DNA from 2 places in the Cytobacillus spartinae genome. Region 1 is predicted to be linked to the other one. Evidence: a T-box and tRNA genes for the amino acid it is inferred to sense, from the RefSeq annotation. Region 1 holds a T-box; the other holds one or more tRNA genes.

Region 1 (15,330 bases):
GTGATGATGGCGAGAAGGTCACACCCGTTCCCATACCGAACACGGAAGTTAAGCTTCTCAGCGCCAATGGTAGTTAGGGGCTGTCCCCTTGTGAGAGTAGGACGTCGCCAGGCAATGTAAACGAGTATCTGATGAGGATACTCGTTTTTTGTGTTTTTTAAGTGGATTTTCTATCTAAATCCTTAACCAAATAAATAATTAGAGAGTAGTTTTAAGGTTTCTTCATACTTTTTCTCGTCATTTCATAATTAAATTTGATCAACACTTCTTAACGCATTAGGAAAAGAACGAAATTTATACTTATATGATACAAAAAAGAAAATATATGCACGAAATCAGAAGAGATATGCACGAAATTAAGAATATATGCACGTTTGTCACAAATTTATGTGTATTTGTCACAAAATCGGGTTAATCTTTTAAACATAATATACATAAATTCATGAAACTCAAAACATATAACTGAATTTCTAATGTTATGAGTGAAAGAAAAGTACAAGCTAGGTTCAACCGTATATAGGCAAATAAAAGTAAGATTTAAGCGATAAATTCCCCGTGTAACATATAGTTACTTACATATTAGCTAAAACCATACATCTCATTCTCGCTCATAATGATTAGGAAAAATTATTCTACTGATTTCCCTGTTAAATTTATGCACCCCTCCTAAAATGCTTTGCAACCTCCAAACACAAAAGCACCTAATAACTGAAAGGTGCTCTAAAAAGTCTATTCCCTTTATTTCTTACCCATCAAATATTGATATATTAAAAATGGACCTTTTGTAAGTGAGATATTTAAAAATGTTTGAATAAAGGGAAAATCTCTATTCGGCATTGTTTTAACAAGTTCGCTCCACCATTCTGTCTCATAGCGGGCAATCATACTTAAATTATAAAGTAGGAGATAATGAACCATAATTTCATGGTACTGTAATAGATCATCTTTTGTTAAAGGCAAGGTAAAGGTTTGTTTGTTTGTATCATATTTAAGAGGATTGAATTGAGAAGGATTTCTCTTCTCGATTTCAAATGATAAGTAATCATCCTCTTTTTTGATGAATGCGGATGGAGCAAGTGTCTTGGATTTAAAATAATCGATGAATCTATCTTCTGTCATGTGAAAGAAATCTAGGACTTCAGTTGAAATTGCAAACTGGTTTCCATCCTGCTTAACCTCTGCAAAGGTCTTCTTCCCTTCAAGTTCTACAAATAATCCATTTAGTTCGGGCACGTGTTGAAATAGACTATTCATGGTAGTCTTATCTCCTTCTAATTGTTTCATGTGAAACAATTGTTCAGACATGAAAGGAAACAGACCACTTTTTTGAAACTTTACTTCATCCTCAAAAAATAAATATTGTTGTTTTTTTCTTTTTCGGGTAGAGACCCCGTGAGCTAGAACAGAGGTGGTTTCTGGATAGTTAGGATCAACTGTTAATATGCATGCTTTTATTAAATGAACTAGCCCATAAAAAAGTAAGGTAGGCTGGATAATTAGAGGACATTTTTGTGCTTGTTCGTAGTAAATCTGGCCATGTTCTAAGTAATATATAAATGGGTAACAATTTTCATAACTCTTGTGTTCAGCATCTTCAATATGTTGAGATTGGTAACATTTTTTTAAATAACCTTGGGTAGAGCTTGCAGAAAAAAATAAAGAAAATGAGTTCCAGCCGTTAAAAGGATAAATCACAAACATACCTCCGAAATAATTAGAAAACTCTAACTTATTAAACACTGCTTGACAGTAGTTTATCCAATTGATAACCTACTAATAATATTTTCGAGTGTAGGGGGTCAAAATATGTGGGAAAATAAGTTTGCTAAAGAAGGATTAACCTTTGATGATGTTTTATTGGTACCTGCAAAATCAGAAGTGCTTCCTAGAGATGTTAATCTTCAAGTTCAATTGACAGAAAAGGTGAAATTGAATATTCCAATCATTAGTGCTGGAATGGACACGGTCACCGAAGCTGAAATGGCTATTGCTATGGCTAGACAAGGTGGAATTGGGATTATTCATAAGAATATGTCCATTGAACAACAAGCTGAACAAGTAGACAAAGTTAAAAGATCTGAAAGTGGAGTAATTTCTGATCCATTTTTCCTAACTCCTGATCATCAAGTGTTTGACGCAGAACATCTAATGGGGAAATACCGTATTTCTGGTGTTCCAATTGTAAATGATGAAGAAGAGAGAAAGCTTGTTGGCATACTTACAAACAGAGACCTTCGCTTTATACAAGACTACTCGATTAAAATCTCCGATGTAATGACAAAAGAAAATCTAGTTACAGCTCCCGTTGGGACAACCTTAGAGGAAGCAGAAAGCATTCTACAAAAGTATAAAATTGAAAAGCTGCCTCTTGTAGATGATTCAGGTGTTCTAAAGGGACTAATTACAATAAAAGATATAGAAAAAGTGATCGAGTTCCCTAACTCAGCGAAAGATGAGAAGGGCCGTCTTTTAGTTGGTGCGGCTGTAGGGGTAACAAACGATACATTAAAGCGAGTAGAAATGCTGGCTAAAGCACAGGTGGATGTTATTGTGGTAGATACAGCTCATGGACATTCTCAAGGGGTTCTATCAACTGTAAGAGAAATTAGAGCTACTTTCCCTGACTTAGCGATTATTGCAGGAAATGTGGCAACTGCCGAAGCTACTAGAGAGTTATATGAAGCAGGAGCAGATGTGGTTAAAGTTGGGATTGGACCAGGTTCTATATGTACAACTCGTGTCGTAGCAGGAGTTGGCGTACCGCAAATCACTGCAGTTTATGACTGTGCGACGGAAGCAAGAAAGCATGGTAAGGCAATTATTGCTGATGGTGGTATCAAATATTCCGGAGACATCGTAAAAGCACTAGCAGCAGGTGGACACGCGGTTATGTTAGGAAGCATGCTAGCAGGCGTTACTGAGAGTCCAGGAGAAACAGAAATATTCCAAGGTCGTAGATTTAAAGTCTATAGAGGGATGGGTTCTGTAGGAGCAATGGAAAAAGGTTCAAAAGATCGTTATTTCCAAGAAGAAAATAAAAAATTTGTTCCAGAAGGTATTGAAGGAAGACTTGCATACAAAGGTCCATTGGCAGATACAATCTATCAGCTAGTTGGTGGTTTACGTGCTGGTATGGGCTATTGTGGAACAAAAGATTTACAAGAATTGAGAGAAAATGCTCAATTTATTAGAATGACTGGGGCTGGATTAAGAGAGAGTCACCCACACGATGTTCAGATTACAAAAGAGGCTCCAAACTATTCACTATCCTAAAAAATATGTAAAATTACCTATAATTACAATAGGCAGAGGGTCGATTCTCTGTCTATTTTTTTTATTTTTTTTATGGTAAACTGTACAAGTAAAAAATCCATCCATGCTTTAACATTTAAGATAATAGATATATTACTAGAGTGAATGAACAATGTTCGTATTCAGTTAAATGCTTTATTTTATCTGACAAAAGAATAAGAACTAGATTTACTAGAATAAAAACATCTGGAGGTAAGTTCATTGTCGTATTATAAAAAACTCTCATTGTGGATGATTATCCTTTTCATAAGTTTTGCTACTGTTTTTTCCATGAATTCACAAACCGCTAACGCTAATGATCCACTTGGGTTAAAGGCTGAAGCAGCCATACTATTGGATGCGGAAACGGGTAAAATTCTATATGCGAAAAATCCGGATACAGTACTTGGTGTTGCGTCCATGGCTAAAATGATGACAGAATATTTGGTTCTTGAAGCCATTGCTAATGAGAAAATTACTTGGGACCAAAAAGTTAAGATAAATGAATATGTGCATAAATTATCAGCTGCTCCGGGACTTTCAAATGTTGGGTTGACTCAAGGAGAAGAGTACACAGTAACTGAGTTGTACCAAGCCATGGCTATCCACTCCGGTAATGCAGCAACGGTTGCACTAGCAGAGTTGATTTCAGGGTCAGAAAAGAATTTTGTTACCTTAATGAACCAAAAAGCAGAAGAACTTGGCTTGAAGGACTACAAGTTTGTAAACTCTTCTGGATTAAATAACAGCAGTTTACTTGGAAACCACCCAGCAGGAAACCAAGATGAAGAAAATATTATGTCTGCACGTGCAACGGCAAAATTAGCATATCACTTAATAAATGACTATCCAGAAGTATTAGATACAGCGAAGATGCCTGTTCTTAAGTTTCGTGATGGTAGAGAATATAAGAACTTTAATTGGATGCTGCCGACATTAATTTATCAATACGAGGGTGTTGATGGATTAAAAACAGGATCAACGGATTTTGCAGGTGCTGGGTTTACAGCCACAGCTGAAAGAAATGGACAAAGGTTCATTTCAGTAGTGATGAAAGCCGCTAATAAGGATGAGCGTTTTTCAGAAACAAGAAAGATTTTAGATTATGCTTTTAGCAATTTTGCTGAGGAAGAAATAGTACCTGAGAACTTTGTAGTTAAAGGAAACGATAAGCTACCAGTAGTTAAAGGAAAAGAAGATACAGTTAAAATCTCTACTAAAGACCCTATTAATATGGTGATCAAAAATGGAGAAAAGGAAAATTATAAAACTGTATTAGTTCTTGATGAAAAGAAATTAAATGATGAAGGGGAACTTACTGCTCCTGTTAAAAAAGGTGATAAAGTGGGTTATCTAACCATTGAGCCTGGAGAAGGAGAAGACCTTGGATTTTTAACTGAAGAAGGAAAAAATAATATTATTGTAGATGTTGTGGCTACACAGGATGTAGAAAAGGCAAATTGGTTCGTGCTGATGATGCGCGGCATTGGCGGTTTCTTTGGAAATCTGTGGGGTGGCATTTCATCTACAGTAAGTGGATGGTTCTAAGAAATAGATGATCTCGGTATTTTATACCGGGGTCTTTTTTTAAAAAGGAGGATTTCCATGATTAACCTACAATATTTCGAAAGATCGGATTTTAAACAACTTATAGATTGGATTGAATCTCCGGAGTTTTTGCTTCAGTGGGCTGGACCTTTCTTCGAGTTCCCCCTTACTGAAGAGCAGCTAGAGGTCTATATAGAAGGGACAAATCAAGATAATTCTAGTAGTTATGTATATAAAGTTGTCGATCTTAACACAGGAGAGACTATCGGACATATCTCCCTAGCACAGATAGATCGAAGAAATAAATCTGCACGGATAGGGAAAGTGTTAGTTGGTAGTAAGTCTGTTAGAGGACAAGGCATAGGCCAAAAAATGTTGGAAGAAATATTAAATATTGCGTTTGGGAAGTTAAATTTACATAGGGTTAGTCTAGGAGTGTTTGATTTTAATCATTCTGCCATTGCTTGTTATGAAAGAGTAGGTTTTATAAAAGAAGGATTACTGAGAGATTCGAGGAAAATGGGGAATGAATATTGGAGTTTATGGGAGATGAGTATACTAGAGGATGAGTGGCTTTGTAAAAAGCAAAAGATTTGATTAGTACCTTTCGGTGCAAACTAATATAGAGGTACTGCATAGATTCATTTTTTTGCTATAATAAGTAGAATGTGTAAAAAGCATTTGAGGGAATTAGGATGAAGGGTTTTGTTCCTTTTTATTACCTTGACAGAAGTTCCTTTTTATTGTTTATTTTTCATTAGGGAAACTAATAATTCCGATTGAATTAGTTATACTTTCCTTTTTTTAGCAAATTCAATTCAAATCATAATTTTACTATCGAATGTAGATGGTATTACTGAAGGGGGATAAAAGTATATGAAAACAGGTACAGATCGAGTTAAGCGTGGTATGGCCGAAATGCAAAAAGGCGGCGTTATCATGGACGTTGTAAATGCAGAACAAGCTAAGATTGCAGAAGAAGCAGGTGCTGTTGCAGTAATGGCATTAGAAAGAGTACCTTCTGACATTCGTGCAGCTGGTGGAGTAGCTAGAATGGCAGATCCTCGTATCATGGAAGAGGTTATGGGTGCAGTTTCTATTCCGGTTATGGCAAAAGCGCGTATCGGCCATATTGTTGAAGCACGAATTTTAGAAGCTATGGGCGTAGATTACATAGATGAGAGTGAAGTATTAACTCCTGCTGATGAAGAGTATCACCTGTACAAGCGTGACTTTACAGTACCATTTGTATGTGGTTGCCGTGATTTAGGAGAAGCAGCTCGTCGTATTGGTGAAGGAGCTTCTATGTTACGTACAAAAGGTGAACCGGGAACAGGAAACATTGTTGAAGCGGTTCGTCATATGCGTAAAGTAAATGCTCAAGTTCGTAAATTAGTGAGCATGAGCGAAGATGAAATCATGACTGAAGCAAAATTATTAGGAGCACCTTTTGAGCTTCTATTAGAAATCAAACAACATGGTCGTCTTCCAGTAGTAAACTTTGCGGCAGGTGGAGTAGCAACTCCTGCTGATGCGGCGTTAATGATGGAATTAGGGGCTGACGGAGTCTTCGTTGGTTCAGGTATCTTCAAGTCAGAAAACCCTGCTAAATTTGCTAGAGCAATCGTTGAGGCAACAACTCACTACCAAGATTACAAACTAATTGCTGAGCTATCTAAAGAGCTAGGAACTCCTATGAAAGGGATCGAAATCTCTTCATTAGCGCCTGAAGCTCGTATGCAAGAGCGTGGCTGGTAATCGTACGATGATTAAGATTGGTGTTTTAGGGCTCCAGGGTGCTGTTCGTGAGCACGCACAGTCCATTGAGGCGTGTGGAGCTGAAGCTGTCGTGATAAAGCGTAAAGAGCAGCTAGAAGAGGTTGCTGGCTTAATTATGCCTGGCGGTGAAAGTACTGCGATGCGCCGACTCATTGATAAATATGATTTTATGGATAGCCTTAAGGAGTTTGCTCAGTCTGGGAAGCCTATGTTCGGAACGTGTGCTGGATTAATCTTGCTAGCAAAAAATCTCGTTGGTTATGATCAACCACATATAGGAGCAATGGACGTGACGGTCGAAAGAAACTCTTTTGGGCGTCAACGAGAAAGCTTTGAGGTTGATCTAGATATTGCGGGTGTAGCAAACGATTATAATGCTGTATTTATTCGTGCTCCTCACATTGTACAAGCAGGAGAAGATGTAGAGGTACTTGCTAAGCATAATGAACGCATTGTAATGGCTCGTGAAGGCAACTTCTTAGGATGTTCTTTTCATCCAGAGCTAACAGATGACCATAGAATTACACAGTATTTTATTAATATGGTAAAAGAAGCAAAATAAATCCGAATAATGTTGTTGCTTTTTGAACAAGATTATAGTAAATTAATTAACAAAATTCCCTATATAAGAAAGTATTGATAGGAACTAGTAGCAAGATTTTCATTCCAAAGAGAGCCGGTGGTTGGTGTGAACCGGTGAATGTTACTTGTGAATCCATCCTTGAGCGAAGTGTGGAACCCCTTAACGGGTAAGTAAATGCTTCCGGGTAAAACCCGTTATTGATTTAAGGTGGAAAGTAAACTATTTACTTTTAACTAGGGTGGCAACGCGGGTTAACTCTCGTCCCTTTTTTGGGGACGGGAGTTTTTTGTATTCTAGAGGAAAAATCATTAGGAGGAAAAAGAAATGTTAGACATTAAATTGCTTCGTGCAAACTTTGAAGAAGTAAAAGCTAAACTTCAACACCGTGGAGAGGACTTAACCGATTTAGGTAAGTTCGAAGATTTAGATGTGAAACGTAGAGAGCTTATTTTAGAAGCTGAGCAATTAAAAAGTAAAAGAAACGAAGTATCTCAACAGGTTGCGACGTTAAAAAGAGAAAAACAAGATGCTGATCACCTTATCACTGAAATGCGTGAAGTAGGAGACAGAATTAAAGAGTTAGATGATGAATTACGTGTGGTAGAAGAAACGCTTGAGAACTTACTCTTAAGCATTCCTAATATTCCACATGAAAGTGTACCAGTTGGGGAGACGGAAGACGATAATGTAGAGGCACGTAAATGGGGTGAGATTCCTAGCTTTGATTTTGAAGTGCAGCCTCATTGGGATGTAGCGGATGGACTTGGAATCGTAGATTTTGAACGTGCTGGGAAAGTAACAGGGAGCCGCTTTGTATTTTACAAAGGATTAGGTGCAAGATTGGAGAGAGCATTGTTTAACTTCATGCTTGACCTTCATACGGAAGAGCATGGGTACCAAGAAGTGTTGCCTCCTTACATGGTAAATAGAACGAGCATGGTTGGTACGGGACAGCTACCTAAGTTTGAAGAAGATGCATTCTTAATTGAGAGTGAAGACTACTTCTTAATTCCAACGGCAGAAGTACCAGTAACAAATATGCACCGTGAAGAAATATTAACTATTGATGAGTTACCAATTAATTATGCTGCATTCAGTGCTTGTTTCCGTTCTGAAGCAGGATCTGCTGGCCGTGATACTCGCGGATTAATTCGTCAGCATCAATTTAACAAAGTAGAATTAGTGAAGTTTGTTAAACCGGAAGACTCTTATGATGAGTTAGAAAAATTAACGGGCCATGCTGAAAAGGTACTTCAATTACTAGGCCTTCCTTACCGCGTTATGAGCATGTGTACAGGAGATCTAGGATTTACAGCAGCGAAAAAATATGACATTGAAGTATGGATCCCTAGCTATGGCACTTACCGTGAAATTTCTTCTTGCAGTAACTTTGAGAGCTTCCAAGCTCGTCGTGCGAATATTCGATTCCGTCGTGAGCCGAAAGGGAAACCAGAGCATGTTCATACATTAAATGGCTCTGGATTAGCAATCGGAAGAACTGTTGCAGCCATCTTAGAGAACTATCAACAAGCGGATGGAAGTGTTGTAATCCCTGAAGTTTTAAGACCTTACATGGGGAATCGTGAAGTGATTAAAGCTAAGTAATTTATCGGTAAATCCTTATCTGGAGCGGGATTTTCCCGCTCTAAAAAATATTTTCAAATAATGTTGACTTGCTATTAGATACATGATATATTATATCTTGTCGATGCGGAGGTATACCCAAGTCCGGCTGAAGGGATCGGTCTTGAAAACCGACAGGCGGGTCAAACCGCGCGGGGGTTCGAATCCCTCTACCTCCTCCATTTACATAAAAGCGCATATTATCTGGAGATACAAATTCGTTGCACATGTGTAGCGAATTTTTTTATTTTTTATAAAAAAAATACTGAACAAAAAAGTCGCCTTCTCAGTGAGGCGACTTTTTTCTAATTATTTTTTTAGAAGCTGAGTTTGTCTTAAGAAATGAGAAATTCGTTCAACTACTGGTTCTATGGACGACTCGTCTTCCATAATATCGTAATCGTTAATATTGATACGAAGTACTGGGCAAGCATTAAAGGAGTTGATCCAGTTCTCATATCGTCTATGCATTTCTTCCCAATATTCAATCGGCGTTTGTTGTTCCATCGGACGTCCTCTTTCCTTAATGCGGGAAAGGATATCATCTAATGATCCTTCTAAGTAAATAAGAAGATCAGGATGTGGGAAATAAGGTGTCATCACCATTGCTTCAAAAAGGCTCGTGTATGTCTCATAATCCACTTGTGACATCGTTCCTTTTTCGTTATGCATTTTGGCGAATATTCCAGTGTCCTCATAAATAGAGCGGTCTTGGATAAACCCTCCACCATATTCAAAAATACGCTTTTGCTCTTTAAATCGCTCTGCAAGGAAATAAATCTGCAGGTGGAAGCTCCAGCGATTAAAATCAGCATAAAATTTATCTAAGTAGGGGTTCGTATCTACTTTTTCAAAAGAAGTACGAAAGCCTAAAGAGTTCGCTAGTGCATTTGTCATCGTTGATTTCCCAACACCAACAGTTCCAGCTATCGTAATCACCGAGTTAGATGGAATCCCGTATTTAAGTCTAAGATTCATGATTGTATACTCCTCTTTAATGACGTTGATAAACGATTCATAATGTAATTTAAATCTTCTTTACTTCTCACAAAATCTAATTCGTCACCATTAAACCTTAAAACAGGTACTTCTGGATGTTGTTTCTCATACTCTGTCATTGCATGTTCATAATCAATCGATAATTGTTCTAAGTATAAGGGACTGATATTTTTTTCAATTTCGCGAGCGCGTAACTTAATTCTTTTAAGTAAAGTATCAAGACTAGCATGTAGATAAATAATGACATTTGGTTTAGGCATATCACCAGTCAGAATTTGATAGACTTCATGATATTTTTCATATTCATCAGAATTGAGAGTTCTCTGTGCAAAAATGAGGTTTTTGAATATATGGTAATCGGCAACAACTGGTTTTTGTTGTTTGAGGAATTTACCGTGAATATCCCCTAATTGTTTGTAACGATTACATAGAAAAAACATTTCGGTTTGAAAACTCCATTCCTCTATGTTTTCGTAAAATTTACCTAAGAAGGGGTTCTCATCTACTATTTCTTTTAATAAAGCAAATTTGTAGTGATCGGAAATTTCTTTGGCAAGGGATGTTTTCCCTACACCAATTGGCCCCTCTACTGTAATAAAAGGTGTTTCCAACATTGCTTATCCTCCCTATCTATCAAGCTTCTATCTATATGTGTAAAGGATTATATTACTTTTTTCGACACAAATTTTATTTTATCACACTATCGTATGGAAGGGATATGGTATATTTCGATATTGAAACTGAATTTAAAATAAAAAAAGTAGCTGCTAAAATAACAGCTACCGAAGAAAGTTTTCTATGCTCTTTTTACCACATTAAAATTGTCAACAATCAGGAGCCAGTTTTGAGGGAATGATAATCCTAGTTTCCAATAGCTCATCCCTCGAAGATTGAGCTCCTTAATCAGATCGAACTTTGCTTGTATAGACCTTGCATCTTCAAACCAGACTTCATGTCTCTTCCCTTCCGCATCCACATAGTTAAAAAATGGAGCCTGTGCTTTTGTATCATACTGAATGGAAACATTGTTTTGCGCTGCAATTTGAATTGCTTGCTGCGGACTAACTGCTTTAGCGATAGAACCTTGGACAAAAGGGAGCGTCCAATCATAGCCGTATAAATTTTGCCCCATCATAATCTTTGAACCAGGCATTTCCGTTAATGCATACTCAAGAACATCACGTACAGGACCTATTGGAGAAACAGGCTGAGCGGGTCCACCGCTATATCCCCACTCGTAAGTCATGATAACAACGAAGTCTACAATCTCGCCGTGGGCTTTGTAGTCATGCGCTTCATACCAAGCCCCCTGTTGTGTAGCACTTGTTTTTGGAGCTAAAGCTGTTGAAAGCAGCCATCCTTCTTTTTCAAACCGTGCTTTTGCTTTTCGTAAAAAAGTATTGTAGGCTTCCCGATCTGCTGGTCGAAGGTACTCTAAATCAAAATGAATATCTTTAAAGCCATATTTTTTTGCAGCAGCAACGATGTTGTCTAAAAATCTGTTCTGGACTGTCATATCATTTAATAAAATTCGACCTAGTTCGTCACTAAATTGATCATTTTCTTGATTCGTAATAACCATCATAAGCACATTATTATTAGCTCTTGCTATCGCTGGAAAGTTATTTAACAATGGTTCTTTTAATGATCCGTCTCTAAGTGCTTGAAAGCTAAAAGGTGCTAAATAAGTTAAGTACGGTGCTGCATCTCTAGCTGCTTCCTCTAATGCTGGTGCTACTGTCGTTCCTCTTGGCTCGACATATGCATTGAATTCGACATCTGTTTCAGGACGCTCAGGGATATAAAGACGAAATCCTACTTGAAGTGATTGGTTAGGAGAAATGGCATTTATAGTAGCTAATTCATTTACTGGTATATTAAATCTTCTTGCGATGGTGGTTAGAGTGTCACCTGGCTGAACAAAATAAAACCTACCCACGATGGGAATGACAATGGTTTGCCCGACAACTAAATTATTCGGATTGGGTATCTCATTTGCTTCTACAATATCATTAACTGTAGAACCGTATGTTTGAGCAATACTAAATAACGATTGCCCCTGTTGAACAACATGAATTTGCATATTTTTCCCTCCTTAAGACGGATGAACGCTACAAACATTCTATGAGGGAAATGGAAGAGATATGTTATGATTTCTTTGTTGGAAATTTAAATATTATGATGTTTCATGTAAGGGATTTATTTTTCCTTTCAAGACATTCTTGATCATTCTTAGAGCGTACGTATTATCGTCATCACTTACAGAGGCAATACAATTGCTAGGCACATGAATCTCAAACTCACGCATGTAAGCATCGTTTGCAGAAAACAAGACACATATATTGCCGGCAACACCTGTCATAATCAGTGACTTTACGTTTAAATGATGAAGTAAAGTATTAAGGGCCGTTCCATAAAAGGCAGAGTGTTTAGGCTTTATTAAAAAATAATCTTTTTCCGAAGGGTGTATAGTTTCAATAACAGATTTACTCTGTTCATTCGTACAAAGGTCAATGATTTTATGTAAGTTTGCTTGCCAAAGATTATAATGGTCATTAATAAAGATGACCGGTTTATTTTCCTTATTAAACTGATCTTTTAACTTCTTGATTGGTTTTGAAATGGTGTTCGCTTTCTCTGCTAAAATATCACCCTTCTCAAAATCAAAGGGATTAATCATATCAATAATCAATAAAGCTTTACTCTTATGCATGATTGCTTCCTCCTATCGAATTTGTTTGGTAAGGGGAAGGTTACTTTTCATATAAAGGTTATTTTAAAGAAATGATAACGAAAAGCTTAACTAGCTTAACTGTTAGACTGTGGAAAAGAACCGTTTCTATACATAATGATTTCAATAACTGATCAACAAAAATATCTAGGGGAGACAAGTTCATGTTGTTTGAAGTAGGGACAGACGAATACTTTATGGATTTAGCCATTAAAGAAGCAAAGAAAGCGGAAGCAATCGACGAAGTCCCCATTGGTGCTGTTGTGGTATTAGATGGCAAAGTAATTGCAAGTGGCTATAACTTAAGGGAAACAGAGCAAAATGCAATTGCACATGCGGAGCTTTTAGCAATTAATCAGGCTTGTAAAGCATTAGGAACATGGAGATTAGAAGATGCAGTTTTATATGTTACATTAGAGCCTTGTCCTATGTGTGCAGGAGCCATTATTATGTCTCGAGTAAAGAGGGTTGTGTATGGTGCAAAGGATCCTAAAGGCGGATGTGCCGGTACATTTATGAATTTACTCCAAGATGACCGGTTTAATCATCAAAGTGAAGTCCTTTCAGGAGTGCTAGAAGATGAGTGTGGTCAGCTGTTATCTAACTTTTTCAGCCACCTAAGGGAAAGAAAAAAGCAGGAAAAAAAGTTACGGAAACAAGCCCAGTTGGAACAGCATACAGGAATTGACAGGGAATAAGCATTGCAATTTTAAACCAGAGTCGGTATACTTATATTTGTGTCGACGATGACACATACTAATATGGTATCAACTTTGCCGTGCTAGGCGGGGAGGTAGCGGTGCCCTGTACTCGCAATCCGCTCTAGCGAGGCTGAATCCCTTCCTGAGGCTGGTGTCCTGTAGGGTCTGCCTTAAGTAAGTGGTGTTGACGCCTGGGTCCTGCGCAATGGGAATCCATGAACTATGTCAGGTCCGGAAGGAAGCAGCATTAAGTGGACTCTCCCATGTGCCGCAGGGTTGCCTGGGCCGAGCTAACTGCTTAAGTAACGCTTATGGGCGTCAGTCGAAGGAAGGTGCACGGCAGTTATTACTATAATTAAACTCATCTCTTTATTGGGATGGGTTTTTTGCATTATATAGGGCATGAATTTATGTCACATACGATAATAAAGGAAAAGTTGTACATCCATACATAGGTTAATATTCAAAATTAAAACAATGTTGTATTTCATTTTGTAAAGGCTGTTCTTCGCATTGATTGTTGCTATTCGTATATAGCTTCATACAGATTCTGTGCTACTTCGTGGCATCTTTTCTTTCGCAGATTAAAGAAAACAGCACCATAATAGGTTTAAAAATAGTTTAAAGTATTAAATCGCAACAAAGTTTACGAAAAGAGCCTTTGTAAAAAAGAAATTAATTACGTTATAATAAGGAAGACCATATTAAGAAGGGGGCGTATCAGTGAGTTATCAAGCTTTATATCGTGTTTGGCGTCCTCAATCATTTGTCGATGTCGTCGGACAAGAACATGTTACTAAAACTTTACAAAACGCCCTACTTCAACAGAAAATTTCGCACGCTTATCTTTTCTCTGGACCTCGAGGAACAGGAAAAACGAGTGCCGCTAAAATATGGGCAAAAGCAGTAAACTGTGAAAAAGCACCTACGAACGAACCTTGTAATGAGTGCGCTTCCTGCAGAGGGATAACAGATGGCTCCATTTCAGATGTTATTGAAATTGATGCTGCATCTAATAATGGCGTAGAGGAAATAAGGGATATTCGAGATAAAGTAAAGTTTGCGCCAAGTGTCGTTAAATATAAAGTCTACATCGTAGACGAAGTTCATATGTTATCTATCGGCGCATTTAACGCACTACTTAAAACCCTTGAAGAGCCACCAAAACATGTCATATTCATCCTGGCAACAACAGAACCACACAAAATTCCACTTACCATTATTTCTCGATGTCAGCGATTTGATTTTAAAAGAATCTCTTCTCAGTCAATCGTTAAGAGAATGAATTTAATCGTGAATGAAACGGGAGTAAACTGTGATGAAAAAGCTCTTCATGTTATTGCACGTGCGGCAGAGGGTGGAATGCGTGATGCATTAAGCTTATTAGACCAGGCGATTTCCTTTAGCCAGGATCAAGTAACGGTTGAAGACGCTCTAACCGTCACAGGAGCTGTGTCTCAACAATTCTTAAACAAGCTATCTTTGGCAGTTAAAGAGAAAAATGTAGCAGTGGGGCTTGAAGTGCTAGATGAGTTGTTATTTCAAGGGAAAGACCCTTCAAGGTTTATAGAAGACTTAATTCTTTTTTATAGAGATATGCTTTTATACAAAACAGCCCCTAATTTAGAGGAATCTTTTGAAAGAGTGTTACTGGATGAAGAATTTAAAACTCTTACAGAAACGATTAGCGAAGATGAGATATTCCAGTTAATTGAGGTTTTAAATAAGACACAACAAGAAATGAAATGGACCAATCATCCAAGAATTTTTTTAGAAGTGGCTATCGTAAAGTTATGTCAATTAGAACAAGTAGGTACATCACCTACTAGCTTTAAAGAAGTTGACGAGTTAAAAAGTAAGGTATCCCAACTAGAAGATCAACTTAGAGAACTAAAGCAAAATGGAGTAACCATTAATGAAGAAGGTCAACCTTCTCAACAACAAAAACAACCCCAAAGACGATCTCGTTCAGGCTATCAAGCACCAGCAGGTAAAATTAATGAAATTTTAAAGACTGCTACTAAATCAGATCTAAGTTTGATTAAAAGCCGTTGGGGAGATATGTTAAATAGACT
Region 2 (15,343 bases), on a different contig from region 1:
TTAAATCTTCAACTACAGACATCATGTTGTATCGCTCAACTTGTTCAGGAGAACTAGACTCCCCATGACCGATAATATCAACTGCAATTGATTTTGACTCCTGCCATTTCTCATAAAAAGGGGACCATGTAGTATGATTCCCCGTAAAACCATGTAGAAGAAGAAGGGGAAATCCCTCTCCCCTTATATCGACATGATATCGAATGCCGTCTATGACATATTTCATTGGAATTCACCATGCACAAATCGACTTATTTCCTGGGAAACATCATTCAACAATTCTCGATGCTCCTGGAGGTTTTTATCTCTATTTGTCGGAACCTCCATGACTTTAAGGCCATCTTTCTCCATATTTTGCATGAGAGAGGAAGTAAAATGAGACCAATCCGTGATAAGTTCATAATGACCGTTATACAGATTAACAGCATGCTCAAATGTGAGGTCTAAAGGTGTGCCGAATAAGAGCTCAAAATTGTTAGGGTGATTAGACTGAGGAAGGAATGAGAAAATCCCCCCGCCGTTATTATTGATTAAGATGATATTTATATTTATTTGGTAAAGCTTTGAAGCAATCAATCCATTTAAGTCATGGAAGAATGTCAAATCTCCAAGGATGAGATACAGAGGCTGACGTTTAGTAGCAGCCCCCAAAGCAGAAGAAACAATTCCATCAATCCCATTGGCTCCTCGGTTTGCCATTACATGTATTGATTTTTGATTAAAGTGAAAAAAGGTATCTAGATCACGAATAGGCATGCTATTTCCAACAAATAAAGTAGATTCCTCTGGTAATAGCTCCGTAAGTTGAGAAAAGAGCTTTGCCTCACTTAAATCCTTAATAAGTGAAACATTTGCTAGCTTTTCTTTTGTGAATTTGTTTAGATTTAGCCATTTTGTTAAATACTCAGACGATGCTTTTGACTCAACAGTAGAGGAAACAGCTAGACAAAATTGTACTTCATCGCAATAGACCATTTGAGTAGCAATTAATGACGGGTCACGCCATCCTTCGCTTCCATCTACAACGATTTGTCTTATATCCTGATTTTCTTTTAGAAAGATGGTCAAAGGCTTTGAAACAGGCACAGCACCGAATCGAATGATGATATCAGGTTTCATTATCCTTTTAGCGTCTTCATTTCGTAAAAATGTATCGTATGTATCAATAATATTTGATCCATCATGATTGCCACTTCTTAACTGTGAAAGCGGGTCCGCTAATATCGGAAACTTTAGTCTAGTTGACAACTCCGTTACAGCTTCCGAAAATTCATCATTGTCTATTTGTCCACAAATAATAATTCCATTGTTAATAGAACTCAATTGGCCACTCATTTGCTCAATAACCGTTTGATTTAAACTTAGGTGACCTTGTTCTATTTGAACATAACCGTCTAACCTTTCATGAAAATTGAATAAATCCTCATTTTCCAGATCAGGTATTAGTGGCTCTCTGAAAGGAAAATTCAAATGGACAGGCCCTGCTGGTGAGGAAAGAGAAGTTGATGCTGCTCTTGCACAGACAGTACGTGCATACCGAACCATTTCATTCGTTTCTTCCGGAGGTGCCATTTCAACAAACCATTTCACATGCTTCCCATAGAGATGGATTTGATCAATGGCTTGAGGAGCTCCTACATCTCTTAACTCGTGTGGACGGTCTGCTGTTAGCACGATTAATGGAACTCTCGAGTAATACGCTTCTACAATGGCTGGAAAATAATTTGCTGCAGCTGTTCCTGACGTACAAAGGATGGCTGTTGGTTTTCCTGATGCTTTAGACATTCCTAACGCAAAAAAAGCAGCCGACCTTTCGTCTACATGAATATGAAGACGAAGGTCTGGATGCTGTGCCATTACCATTGCCATCGGAGTCGAACGTGACCCAGGGCTTACTACAACGTCTTGTACACCCGATTGCACTAATTCAGCAACAAAAGCAGCTATATAAGTGGTTAAAGCTTTCTGGTGATTCATTTAGTTCTACCTCCAAGCGCAGAAAGCATAGGACGAAACTTTATTTGTGTTTCAAAATATTCACTCTCTACATCAGAATCTTCTACAATACCACACCCAGCAAAAAGGGAAGCTTCGTTTCCTTGTATAAGTCCCGAACGAATCGCAACCGCAAATTCACCGTTCCCCTCGAAATCCATCCATCCAATAGGGGAAGCATAGAATCCACGATCTAATTCTTCCACTTCTCTAATTTTCTCTATAGCCTCTTGCTTAGGTAATCCCCCGAGTGCTGGTGTTGGGTGAAGTAAGTTAATCAATTGTAACAGAGAACTATCTTTGCTAGAAGTCCCTCTTACAGGCGTGTACAAATGTTGAATATGTCGAGTTTTTAGAAGTTGCGGATGGTCTGGAATATCTACATCAATTGAAACCTGTTCCATAGCATCTTTAATCATCTCAACTACATATTGATGCTCCATTAGGTTCTTCTCATCTGACAGAAGAACATTTCCTAAGAGTGTATCTTCTTCTACTGTTTGTCCTCTTGAAATCGAACCAGCCAAACAAGTAGAGAATAAGCTGTTTTTTTGTTTCTTTACTAAACGTTCAGGAGATGCCCCAACAAAACAATCACCATTTGATTCCAATGCAAAAATAAAACTTTCTCTTTGTTCTTTTAGAAGATTATTCACAACTAATTCAATTGAAATATTTTCATCAAAAATTAGTCGTAGCTCTCTTGCTAACACAGCCTTCTTCAATGATCCTACCTTCAGATCATTTATTAGCTTTTGTACCGTTTCCTTCCAACTATTTGGGCTAATTTCTAACTCATCGATTAAATGAGAATTTATAGAAAAGCTCGGTGGTTTCACGCATGAAAATATTTGCTGCCTTTCAATACCTAAAACATCAAAAATAGATGGATCATCATGCTGGGTACAAACCACATTGGTAGTAAGGAATACGTCTCCATTTATTTTTGTTAACAAATATTTTGGGATATGAAATAAGGACTGAGAAAACTTCGACCATAAAGAGGTTTTCTTCTTTAAAGGATCGAAGGAAAACCCGCCAAACATAGTGGGACCAGTCGCTTGTTTCTTAAAATCGTTTATAATAATTCCGTTACTAATAAAACGCTTCCACTCTTTTTCTACATGAAAAAAGCGGTCAGAAGCCTGATCCGATTGAATTTGTTTACTTATCCCTAATCCAACTAAAATGATTTCATCAGAAGGGTCCTTCCAAAAAAAGCGTTCCCCAAAATAGCGCTCCCCGCCTGCGGCAAAAAAGGATAGAGGGTCTATATTGTCGATTTTTTGAACTTCACTTACTAATATGGGCATCGAAAGCTTTTTAGCTTTTCCAATCGCTTCTAGGATCCCTTCTTTTAGCTCCGTATCTTGTATGGTAACCAAAAAAATCCCTCCAATAACAGCCCTAGAGACTGTTATTTAACGTTTTAAACTTATTTTAAGATACACCTCATCTATGAGTGTGTCAATAATAGTGATTACCTTATCCCTAGTATTTTCCTTATTAATATATTTTTCATCAAATTCAGGTGGAATTATTGTTCCCCAATGACCAAAACCTGAACCGTAAAAAATGGATTTACTAAACAAAATAGAAAGGCGTCTTCAAACTAACTAGCGATATCTACACCATTTCCACTATATTCTCCAACTTGTAATTAACCCCTCATTTACAGGTAAAAAGTCATTGACACTAATCCTTCGATTCCCTAAACTTAAGTTTGTAGCACAAATATCTTTTTATGCGCTTTGACTTTATCGATTACATTTTGTAAAATAATAAAGTTTGCTATAGAGATAAAACATAAACACTAACTAAAAGGGGAGAGTCCCATGCAACCACAAATGCAGACAAGTTCTTCACCTGCTATAAATAAAAGCTGGCGAGTATGGTGGCAACTTACACGTCCTCACACTTTAACAGCAGCTTTCGTTCCTGTCTTACTTGGAACAGCTTTAGCTATTCACCAAACTGATATTCATTTTGGGCTGTTTTTTGCCATGCTTATTGCTAGCTTGCTTATCCAGGCAGCTACAAACATGTTTAATGAATACTATGACTTTAAAAGAGGACTAGATAATGAAAACTCAGTAGGAATTGGTGGTGCGATCGTTCGTGATGGAGTGAAGCCACAAACCGTTATGAAAATTGCTTTTGGCCTCTATGGAGTTTCATTGCTTTTAGGTGTATATATTTGTATGAATAGCAGCTGGTGGCTCGCTGTAATAGGTCTAATCTGTATGGCTGCTGGTTATTTTTACACAGGTGGTCCTGTTCCGATTGCGTATACACCTTTTGGAGAGATTGTTGCAGGTTTCTTTATGGGGATGCTCATTATTTTAATTTCTTTTTACATTCAAACAAGCACGATTACTTTAACAAGTATTTTAGTTTCAATCCCAATTGTAATAACCGTTGGGGCAATCTTGTTAGCAAATAATATACGTGACCTTGATGGTGACAAAGAAAACGGACGAAAAACACTTGCGATTCTGTTAGGTAGACAAAAAGCGATCTATTTATTAGCAGGGATGTTTATCGTATCTTACTTTTGGGTTTTCGCATTAATTGGCATGGCTTATACTTCAGCATGGCTTGCCATCGTTGCTCTTAGTGCTCCAAAAGCTATTAGAGCAACAAAAGGATTTATTGGTAAAACAATACCTATGCAAATGATGCCTGCTATGAAAGCAACAGCACAAACCAATACCATTTTTGGTTTCTTACTTTCAGTGGGGTTATTCTTGGGATATTTCTTATAAGAAAAGCAGAAGCGGGTGAAGTTTACTAGTCGAGCTAGACACCAATCTAACTTGAAAACTTATACTTTCTTACCTAGTAAAAATCAAGGGTGGACAATGAAAATTGTCCACCCTCTTTTTGTAGATAAACTTAAAGTTAAAATATACATATTTCGAGACAGTTTTACCTTTTTAGTTACGAAGTAGTAAATTGCCCTACAGGTTTAATGCTCCAAATTTCCTTGGCATATTGTTCAATGGTTCTATCGCTCGAAAAATATCCTGACTTCGCAATATTCATAAGGCTCATTTGAAGCCACTTTTGTTGATTTTTATACGCTGTATCAACATCTCTTTGAATTTGGATGTAAGAGGCAAAATCTCTTAAGACAAAATAGTGATCATTTTGCATTAATAATGAATCATAAATAGCCTCGAATTCATCTTCAACCCCTTCAAAGAATCCATTCGTCAATTGATCAACAACTTTTCGAATTCTTTTATCGTGATGATAATACTCCATGGAGCGGTAACCCCCATGTTGATAATAATTCAAGACTTCTTCTGCCTTTAATCCAAAGATAAATATATTTTCATCGCCAACTCTGTCTTTTATTTCAATATTCGCTCCATCTAGAGTGCCGACGGTTAGTGCCCCATTCATCATAAACTTCATATTCCCTGTTCCTGAAGCCTCTTTGCTCGCAGTTGAAATTTGCTCACTAACATCTGCTGCTGGAAAAATATCTTCTGCCAACGATACCCGATAATTTTCTAAAAAGACTACCTTCAATTTTCCATTTATAGATGCGTCGTTATTCACTTTTTCTGCAACGGTGTTAATTAATTTGATGATTTTTTTCGCATAATAATAGCCAGGAGATGCTTTTGCCCCAAAAATAAATGTCCTTGGGTACATATTAAATGAGGAATCCTCTTTTAAACGATTATATAAGTGCATAATGTGTAGGATGTTTAAAAGCTGGCGCTTATAAGCATGAAGCCTTTTTACCTGGATATCGAAGATAGAAGAAGTATCTACGACAATCCCTGTTTGGTCTTGAATTCTTTTAGCGAGCAATTCTTTGTTTAATTTTTTTATTAAAAACATCTGATTAAGAAAAACGGAGTCTTCTTTGAAGGCTTCTAGCTTTTCAAGTAGTTCTGGCTTATGAATCCAATCATTTCCTATTGCATCACAGATAAGGTCTGTTAGCTTAGGATTTGACTTAATCAACCACCTTCTATGTGTAATTCCATTTGTTTTATTATTAAACTTCTCCGGATAAACCTCATAAAAGTTTTTCATTTCTCTCTTTTTTAAAATTTCCGTATGGAGCTCAGCTACCCCATTTACACTATGGCTACCAACAAGTGCAAGGTGTGCCATCTTAATTTGGTCATGAGCGATAATAGCCATTTCCTCAATCCGGTTCCAATCTCCAGGATATAGGTCCCAAAGATTTTTACAAAAGCGCTCATTAATTTCATTTACAATCATGTAGATTCTTGGTAATAGTGGCTGAAAAATTCGAATTGGCCATTTTTCTAAAGCTTCCGCTAAAGTAGTATGATTTGTGTAGGATATTGTATTAAGTGTAATGTGCCACGCCTCATCCCAGCTTAGCTGTTCTTCGTCAATTAGAATTCTCATTAATTCAGGAATAGCGAGGACTGGATGAGTATCGTTGATATGAATGCTTATATGTTGATGAAAATCTACTAAACTACCATATTGCTTACGGTAAGAGCGTACAATCGATCGAATACTTGCAGATACTAAGAAATACTGCTGTTTTAAACGAAGAATCTTCCCTTCATCATGTGTATCATCTGGATATAAAAACTCTGAAACAGATTCTGTCTCTCTTTTGTATTGCATGATATCCCGATTAATGGGATAAGGAGAGGGCTCAGCGTTCCATAACCTTAGTGTATTTACCGTTTCAGTTTCATACCCTACAACCGGCATGTCATATGGAACCGCAGTAATCATTTCAGCATTCACATGTCGGAAGATCATACGTCCATTCTCTTCTGAGACTTCTACTTTTCCCCAGAATGGAACCTCAATCGATAGATCAGCCTTTCTGACCTCCCATACATGCCCATGACGTAGCCACTGCTCTGGGAGCTCTACTTGGTACCCATCGACGATTTTTTGTTCAAATAGACCATGTTTATATCTAATTCCACAACCATGGCCTGGTAAATTAAGTGATGCCAAGGAATCTAGAAAGCATGCAGCTAATCGACCTAGTCCTCCATTACCAAGTGCAGCATCCACCTCTACATCCTCAATCTCATCTAAGTGAATTCCAAGCTCAGCTAACCCTTCTGACACAACTTGATCAATCTTCAAATTGATTAGATTATGTCGTAAAAGTCTCCCTAATAAAAATTCAATTGATAAATAATATACCTGTTTGTTTTTTGCTACACGGTTTTTCTCTTTTGTCTCTATCCAGTTTAAGCTTACATATTCACGAATCATATTTCCTAATGTATCATATTGATCCCTTTTCGTACTTTCAGCAAAGCTTTTTCCACATGTCATTTCTAGCCTTCTTAAAAAGGTTTCTTTGAATTCCATCTTATTAGAAAACATGACTTTCACTCCTGGATATAAGTTCTGCATATAGGCGATTATACTTAAATGCAGACTGTGCCCAACTATAATCTATCCCCATGGCATTTTTGACAAGGTCATTCCATATTTGCTTATCCTCGTAAATGTTAATGGCTCTTCGAATCGTATAAAGCATGTCATGAGCATTAAAATGACTAAAGGTGAACCCATTTCCCTCACCTAATTCCTCATTATATGACTGAACGGTGTCATTTAAGCCACCTGTTTCTCTCACGATTGGAATTGCTCCATAACGCATGGCAATCAACTGACCTAACCCACAAGGTTCAAATTTAGAAGGCATTAAAAATAAATCACCTGCTGCATATATCTTATGAGCAAGCCCCTCATCAAAGCCAATATAAGCTTTAAATTGTTTTGGGTAATGGAACTCCATTTCTCGGAAAAACTGCTCATATTGCTCATCTCCAGTCCCTAAAACAATAAATTGAACTGACTCTGAAATGATTTCGTGAAATACATGTCTAACTAGGTCTAGCCCCTTTTGTTCTGTAAATCGAGTGACCATCACCATTAAAGTTATATTTTCATCTTCTGCCAATCCAAACTGCCTCTGAATAGCTAGTTTATTTTCCAGCTTATTTTTTAACTGCTGAGCATTATAGGTCTTTGACAAAAACAAATCGTTCTCGGGATTATAAAATTCATCATCAATGCCATTTAATATTCCTTCTAAATCATCCGATCTCTTTTTCAAAAGGCCGTCTAGTTTCTCACCGTAATATTCTGTTTGTATCTCATTTTTATAAGTCGGGCTTACAGTCGTAATTTTATCAGCGGCAACAATAGCAGCTTTCATAAAATTAAGATTCCCAAAAAACTCAAGCTGATCTACGTTAAAGTATTGGTCACTTAAACCGAATAAGTCACCTAAAGCCTCTTTAGACATAATTCCTTGGAACATCAAGTTGTGAATAGTAAAAACCGTTTTAATTCTTTCATATCCTTTTCGGTTTTGATATTCAATTCGGAGTAAGAAAGGAATCATACCCGTATGCCAATCATGACAGTGAATCACATCCGGATAAAAATCAATCTGGCGAAGACTCTCAAGAACGGCCCGATTAAAAAAGGCAAACCTTTCGCCGTCGTCATAATATCCATAAAGCTGTTCTCTTTTAAAGTAATATTCATTGTCCACAAAGTAGAATGTGATTCCTTCGTACGTAAGCTCTTCGATTCCACAGTATTGGTTTCTCCAACCGACATTCACAGTAAAATCGAGTTTTTTATTCATGCCTTGCTTAAATTCATTTGCTATCGAGCTATATTTAGGAAGGATGACTCTAACATCCGTACCTAACCTTTTTAAATCTTTAGGCAATGAACCTGCTACATCAGCCAATCCACCTGATTTTACAAATGGAACACATTCGGAAACAGCAAATAATACTTTCACGACTTCATCAACGCCCCTTGTACAGTCCCTTTGCGTATAACATAAGGATAATCTTTGGAACCACTCATAATCGTTCCTGATTCCACCTTAACATCTTTGTCTAAAATAACTGAATCTAATACACAATTCTCACCGATTTGGCACTTTTGCATAATGATGCTGTTTTTTATGATAGACCCTTTTCCAATCTTCACTGCTCTTGAAATAATGCTATTTTCAACTGTACCTTCTATGAGACATCCGTTTGCAATCATCGAATTTTGGACCTGAGCACCTTTCAAATACCTAGTTGGGGGTTCATCCTTTACTTTTGTATATATAGGATGAGACTGAACATATAACTTTTTCCATGTTTCTGGTTCAAGTAAACCCATACTTACTTTAAAATACGATTGAACAGAATCAATGATTTCAGCAAAACCATTATATTCATAAATACATAACTTATGAGTATGATGAATATCGGTCACAACATCTCTCATACATGTATAGCCAGTTGTTTCTCTAGTTTCAATTAGTTCTTTTAGCAAGGATGTTTTCACTAGATACATATGAAGAGATTTTCCGTTCTTACGAATTTCGGTAATATCACACTGTGAATTGATATGCCACTCCAACACTGGTTTAAAGTCCATGTTAAACACTGTAAAACAATTTGATATTAAAGCATATTGTTGTTTGCTTCTATTAAAGTAATCTATATTAGCTGCAAAATGATTAAACGAACCAATTCCGTTACTTTCGCCATCTAACATTGGAGAAGGGAAAAAGAATAAACCATCACGCTTCCTATTCAAATCCCAGTTCTTCCCTGACCCTAGATGATCCATTAATGAACGATATTGAAACTTTGGAAAAATAGCAACACTTTCAATCCCAGAGTTAACCATATTCGAAAGAATAAAATCAATTAATCGGTACCTTCCACCGAACGGTACAGCAGCTAAAGACCGATTCACCGTTAATTCTTCTAACTCTTCACAATAAGTTGTGGCATCAATTACCCCAAGTAGCTTCTTTATCAATTAAGTGCCCTCCCCAAAAATTCTTTCTCTATAGAAATACAGTTTTAATACGATTTATAAGGATCCCCTATTTAATAGTTTATTTAAGAATAGATTTTTTTTAGCATTTCCTCTGTAACTAAAACAATATCATCCTCAGAATTATCTTCCCCTCTAATGACCGTACCATCAGGGATGTTCATATTAGGAGGAACAATTGCTTTTTCAATGTATACATTCTTCCCAATAACTGCATCAGGCATAATAACTGAATGCTTAACAGTAGCCCCACTCTTTACTGTTACCCCTTGAAAAAGAACAGATTTTTCTACTTCCCCCTCTACGGTACATCCCTCATTAATAAGTGATTCCAACACTTGAGCTTCTGGTGATATAAATTGTGGAGGATGATTAGGATTGACCGAATATATTCTCCAATCATAATCAAATAGGTTAAGTTCACAATCTTCATCTAATAGGTCCATATTAGCTTCCCACAAACTTTTCACTGTACCTACGTCTTTCCAATACCCTTTAAAGGGATATGCAAAAAGCTTTTTCTTTTCTTCTAAAAGAAGAGGGATTACATCTTTTCCAAAATCATGACTTGAATCTGGGTTGCGGTCATCCATCTCTAAATATTCCTTCAATATAGACCAATTAAAAATATAGATTCCCATTGAAGCTAAATTATTTTTAGGAAATTGAGGCTTTTCATCAAATTCAACTACCCTCATTTCCTCATTCGTGTTCATGATTCCAAACCGACTTGCTTCTGCCCAAGGGACTTCGATGACAGAAATCGATACATCTGCACCCTTTTTTATATGTTCTGAGAGCATAAGTTCATAATCCATCTTGTAAATATGGTCTCCAGAGAGGATTAGAACATATTCTGGGTTATATTGCGTTAGAAAATTTAAGTTTTGATAGATAGCACTTGCTGTCCCTGTATACCACTTTACTTCAGAAGATTCACTATACGGAGGTAAAACGGTTACTCCACCATTTTTTCGATCTAAATCCCAAGCGCTACCGATACCTATATATGAATTCAATACCAAAGGTTGATATTGTGTTAATACTCCTACCGTATCAATCCCAGAATTCGTACAATTGCTTAACGTAAAATCAATTATTCGATACTTACCACCAAAAGGCACAGCTGGCTTAGCTATATATTTAGTTAAGGAGCTAAGTCTACTCCCCTTTCCTCCTGCTAACAACATCGCTACACATTTCTTCTTTCCCATTACCCTTTCTCCCCTTTCGATGTTTTATGGGACGCAGAACCAAGAAACCAAATGGTGGGATGGACAGCTCAATTGAGAATGGCTTTCCGTGATAAGGTTGTTTCTTTGACTGAATCACCTTTTTATTTATGACATCTGATCCACCAAATTGTTCTTTGTCGCTATTCATAATCTCTCTATAAGACCCTTGCAAAGGGACACCCACTAAATAGTTCTCATACGACTTCTCAGTGAAATTACAGATTACAATTAGTAAGTCACTTTCCGTTATTCCCTTTCGAACAAAAGAAAAAATTGATTGATTATGGTTGTTAACGTCTATCCATTCAAAACCATCTTGTCGATGGTCTAGCTCATAGAGTGGTTTTGAACGCTTGTAAACTTTAACAAGTTCTTTAACGTAATCGTTCATTTTCTGGTGCATATCAAATTCAAGCAAATTCCAATCTAGTTGTTCTTTATCCTTCCATTCAGAAAACTGGCCGTTTTCAAATCCCATAAATAAAAGCTTTTTGCCTGGATGAGCCATCATATAACCTAGTAATAAACGAAGTTGGGCAAATTTCTGCCAATAACCGCCCGGCATTTTATTAAGTAAAGATTTCTTCCCATGTACGACCTCATCATGCGAAAAAGGGAGAACAAAATTTTCGGTAAAAGTATATAAAAGAGAAAAGGTAACTTTATCATGAAAGAATTTTCTTTCGTTAGGTTGTTTTTCCATATACTTTAAGATGTCATTCATCCAACCCATATTCCACTTATAGTTAAATCCGACACCCCCATAGTTTGTGGGACTAGTTACTTGTGGATAGTCAGTAGAATCCTCTGCAATCATTAAAACGTGGGGGTCATATTCATATAATGTTTTATTCAATTTTTTCAAAAAATCGATTCCTAACTTATTTATCCTTTTTTCATTAGAATTTGGCCAATAGATGATGTTTGAAACTGCATCTATTCTAAAACCATCGATATGATAGTACTCTAACCAAAATCGTGCGTTTGAAATTAAAAAGCTTTGCACCTCTGTCTTTCCTAAGTCAAAATTTGCTGTGCCCCAAACCTCATTTTCACGATCATATATCGTTTCATACTCATAAAGGAAAGTCCCATCAAATTTATACAACCCATGGGCGTCCTTACAAAAATGCCCCGGTACCCAATCTAAAATAACTCCTATATTATTCAGATGACATTGATCAATAAAATACATGAGATCATGTGGAGTTCCGTATCTACTTGTAGCTGAATAATACCCTGTTCCTTGATAACCCCATGAATCATCGAGCGGGTGCTCAACGAGAGGCAATAATTCAACATGTGTGAAGCCATGGTCTAAAATATATGGGATTAATTCATGTGCCATCTCTCTGTATGTATAATAGGTGCCATCAGCTTTTCTTTTCCATGAACCAAAATGCATTTCATAAATAATGACCGCTTCAGTATAAACTCTCTTTTTTTCCTTTTTTTCAAACCAGCGATGATCATTCCATTCGTATCCTTCAAGTGAGTAGACGACTGATGCTGTATTCGGCCTAACCTCCGAATAGAAAGCAAACGGATCAGCTTTTACAAGCTTTTCACCATTTAATGTATCTATTTCATATTTATAAATCGATCCCTGCATATCTCCATTAACGATCAGAGTCCATACGCCTTCTTTGTTAACTTTTTTAAAGGAGTATCCCTCACCATTCCAATCATTAAAATCCCCAATCAGAGTAACACTTACTGCATTAGGTGCCCAAACGCAAAAACGGGTACCTATTACACCATCTAATGTAATGATGTGTGCTCCAAAAAGGTCATAACTTTGAAATAAGTTACCCTCATGAAAAAGGTGTAACTGATAATCGGTCGGAGCCATAGCATCTACCGCCATCCATACTTCACGTCCTTTAAATTCTTTACCTTACTCTAAAGCCCAAATATAGGCAGCTTTAATCTTATATTCTAGCCCATAAAAAAATCTCCTTGTAAAAGTTTTTTTAATTTTTAGACAGATTATTTGAGAATATGATAAATAATGAGAAATAGTAAGATGCTTCTAGTCTATTCGACAACTTTCTCTCCAAAATTAGTCGACAACTACCCAAAAATATTTTATAGAGAATAATAAATTTTAGTTCACAAAGTGGGAAATTATGATTAAAATTTTTGTATTTTTGTAATGAAAAATAGTTTTGAATCATTAAAATATTTAGATAATAGTTAGAATAGTAAGGTTGAATTAGGAAAGGGTGCCTATTGTAGGATAGAAAGATATAGGATATGAATGAGTACTCATTTATTATTCAATTGAAAACATTTTAGTTTATGTTTATTGAGTTAAGATCGCTTGGGATACAGTTTAGAATGGTAGAAGATTAAATGTGGATCATTTAGAAAGAATGGTCTAGAAAGGTAATAGATAGGATGCCAATGGTGGTTTTTAAAAGTGTATATACAGTATACATACAAAAAAAGCTGCTGACAATTGTCAACAGCTTTTTTTGTATGACCCCTACGGGATTCGAACCCGTGTTACCGCCGTGAAAGGGCGGTGTCTTAACCGCTTGACCAAGGGGCCTTAATATGGCGGAGAAGGAGGGATTTGAACCCTCGCGCCGGTTACCCGACCTACACCCTTAGCAGGGGCGCCTCTTCAGCCTCTTGAGTACTTCCCCATATGGCTCCGCAGGTAGGATTCGAACCTACGACCGCTCGGTTAACAGCCGAGTGCTCTACCACTGAGCTACTGCGGAACAATAATACTTTAATTCTTACTGAATTAGAGCATAATGATGGGCCTAAATGGACTCGAACCATCGACCTCACGCTTATCAGGCGTGCGCTCTAACCAGCTGAGCTATAGGCCCATATATTAATATGGAGCGGGTGATGGGAATCGAACCCACGACATCAGCTTGGAAGGCTGAGGTTTTACCATTAAACTACACCCGCATTATATGGGGCGACTGATGGGAATCGAACCCACGAATGTCGGAACCACAATCCGATGCGTTAACCACTTCGCCACAATCGCCATTACATTAATGGTGGCTCAGGACGGAATCGAACCGCCGACACAAGGATTTTCAGTCCTTTGCTCTACCAACTGAGCTACTGAGCCATAATTATTATAAATTAATGGCGGTCCCGACGGGAATCGAACCCGCGATCTCCTGCGTGACAGGCAGGCATGTTAACCGCTACACCACGGGACCATCATTTTTAATTAATTGGTTGCGGGGACAGGATTTGAACCTGCGACCTTCGGGTTATGAGCCCGACGAGCTACCAGACTGCTCCACCCCGCGATAATATAGATTTGTATAAGAAAATGGAGGAGGTAGAGGGATTCGAACCCCCGCGCGGTTTGACCCGCCTGTCGGTTTTCAAGACCGATCCCTTCAGCCGGACTTGGGTATACCTCCGTTAATATATATGGTGGACCTTGTAGGACTCGAACCTACGACCGGACGGTTATGAGCCGTCTGCTCTAACCAGCTGAGCTAAAGGTCCATATTATTATTCCTAAACTTAGGATTTGTCTGTCCATAGATTTAATTTGGTAGCGGCGGAGGGAGTCGAACCCACGACCTCACGGGTATGAACCGTACGCTCTAGCCAGCTGAGCTACACCGCCAAATTAGTGAATCTATAAAATATATGGTGGAGCCTAGCGGGATCGAACCGCTGACCTCCTGCGTGCAAGGCAGGCGCTCTCCCAGCTGAGCTAAGGCCCCATAATATATGTTTCTACTGGTCGGGAAGACAGGATTCGAACCTGCGACCCCTTGGTCCCAAACCAAGTGCTCTACCAAGCTGAGCTACTCCCCGTATATATATGGCGCGCCCGAAAGGAGTCGAACCCATAACCTTCTGATCCGTAGTCAGACGCTCTATCCAATTGAGCTACGGGCGCATATATAATAATTATTAAAATGGTGCCGAGGACCGGAATCGAACCGGTACGGTAGTCACCTACCGCAGGATTTTAAGTCCTGTGCGTCTGCCAGTTCCGCCACCCCGGCACATTAATAAAATTTGGAGCGGAAGACGGGATTCGAACCCGCGACCCCAACCTTGGCAAGGTTGTATTCTACCACTGAACTACTTCCGCATATTTATATTATTTTAAGATGGTGCGGGTGAAGGGAGTCGAACCCCCACGCCTTGCGGCGCTAGATCCTAAGTCTAGTGCGTCTGCCAATTCCGCCACACCCGCATATTATCTTATTTAAATGGTGAGCCATGAAGGACTCGAACCTTCGACCCTCTGATTAAAAGTCAGATGCTCTACCGACTGA

Evidence for each region. The T-box of region 1 lies ahead of serS (serine--tRNA ligase). A T-box ahead of a tRNA ligase gene usually reads a tRNA of that ligase, here a tRNA-Ser.
Region 2: it encodes a tRNA-Ser, which carries the amino acid that the T-box ahead of serS (serine--tRNA ligase) is inferred to sense. The anticodon was not compared.

Annotation. Positions count from the first base shown of each region.
Region 1 is NZ_JBIACK010000027.1:15-15,344, forward strand. Features, by position in the region: rRNA gene rrf (5S ribosomal RNA) at 1-113, shown strand, start outside; gene ACFYKX_RS26805 (YaaC family protein) at 739-1,695, opposite strand; gene guaB (IMP dehydrogenase) at 1,807-3,273, shown strand; gene ACFYKX_RS26815 (serine hydrolase) at 3,544-4,839, shown strand; gene ACFYKX_RS26820 (GNAT family N-acetyltransferase) at 4,897-5,436, shown strand; gene pdxS (pyridoxal 5'-phosphate synthase lyase subunit PdxS) at 5,716-6,597, shown strand; gene pdxT (pyridoxal 5'-phosphate synthase glutaminase subunit PdxT) at 6,605-7,180, shown strand; T-box leader at 7,246-7,470, shown strand; gene serS (serine--tRNA ligase) at 7,526-8,806, shown strand; tRNA gene ACFYKX_RS26840 (tRNA-Ser) at 8,914-9,006, shown strand; gene ACFYKX_RS26845 (deoxynucleoside kinase) at 9,134-9,802, opposite strand; gene ACFYKX_RS26850 (deoxynucleoside kinase) at 9,799-10,437, opposite strand; gene ACFYKX_RS26855 (glycoside hydrolase family 18 protein) at 10,620-11,906, opposite strand; gene ACFYKX_RS26860 (isochorismatase family cysteine hydrolase) at 12,000-12,539, opposite strand; gene tadA (tRNA adenosine(34) deaminase TadA) at 12,719-13,252, shown strand; RNA gene ffs (signal recognition particle sRNA large type) at 13,331-13,595, shown strand; gene dnaX (DNA polymerase III subunit gamma/tau) at 13,979-15,330, shown strand, end outside.
Region 2 is NZ_JBIACK010000015.1:326-15,668, reverse strand. Features, by position in the region: gene menH (2-succinyl-6-hydroxy-2,4-cyclohexadiene-1-carboxylate synthase) at 1-226, opposite strand, end outside; gene menD (2-succinyl-5-enolpyruvyl-6-hydroxy-3-cyclohexene-1-carboxylic-acid synthase) at 223-1,977, opposite strand; gene ACFYKX_RS22305 (isochorismate synthase) at 1,974-3,380, opposite strand; gene ACFYKX_RS22300 (1,4-dihydroxy-2-naphthoate polyprenyltransferase) at 3,831-4,760, shown strand; gene ACFYKX_RS22295 (glycogen/starch/alpha-glucan phosphorylase) at 4,936-7,347, opposite strand; gene glgA (glycogen synthase GlgA) at 7,337-8,788, opposite strand; gene ACFYKX_RS22285 (sugar phosphate nucleotidyltransferase) at 8,785-9,813, opposite strand; gene ACFYKX_RS22280 (glucose-1-phosphate adenylyltransferase) at 9,897-11,045, opposite strand; gene glgB (1,4-alpha-glucan branching enzyme) at 10,993-12,933, opposite strand; tRNA gene ACFYKX_RS22270 (tRNA-Glu) at 13,549-13,620, opposite strand; tRNA gene ACFYKX_RS22265 (tRNA-Ser) at 13,627-13,717, opposite strand; tRNA gene ACFYKX_RS22260 (tRNA-Asn) at 13,721-13,795, opposite strand; tRNA gene ACFYKX_RS22255 (tRNA-Ile) at 13,836-13,909, opposite strand; tRNA gene ACFYKX_RS22250 (tRNA-Gly) at 13,921-13,994, opposite strand; tRNA gene ACFYKX_RS22245 (tRNA-His) at 14,001-14,076, opposite strand; tRNA gene ACFYKX_RS22240 (tRNA-Phe) at 14,088-14,163, opposite strand; tRNA gene ACFYKX_RS22235 (tRNA-Asp) at 14,182-14,257, opposite strand; tRNA gene ACFYKX_RS22230 (tRNA-Met) at 14,274-14,350, opposite strand; tRNA gene ACFYKX_RS22225 (tRNA-Ser) at 14,375-14,467, opposite strand; tRNA gene ACFYKX_RS22220 (tRNA-Ile) at 14,479-14,555, opposite strand; tRNA gene ACFYKX_RS22215 (tRNA-Met) at 14,603-14,679, opposite strand; tRNA gene ACFYKX_RS22210 (tRNA-Ala) at 14,704-14,779, opposite strand; tRNA gene ACFYKX_RS22205 (tRNA-Pro) at 14,797-14,873, opposite strand; tRNA gene ACFYKX_RS22200 (tRNA-Arg) at 14,882-14,958, opposite strand; tRNA gene ACFYKX_RS22195 (tRNA-Leu) at 14,979-15,067, opposite strand; tRNA gene ACFYKX_RS22190 (tRNA-Gly) at 15,082-15,156, opposite strand; tRNA gene ACFYKX_RS22185 (tRNA-Leu) at 15,177-15,261, opposite strand; tRNA gene ACFYKX_RS22180 (tRNA-Lys) at 15,279-15,343, opposite strand, start outside.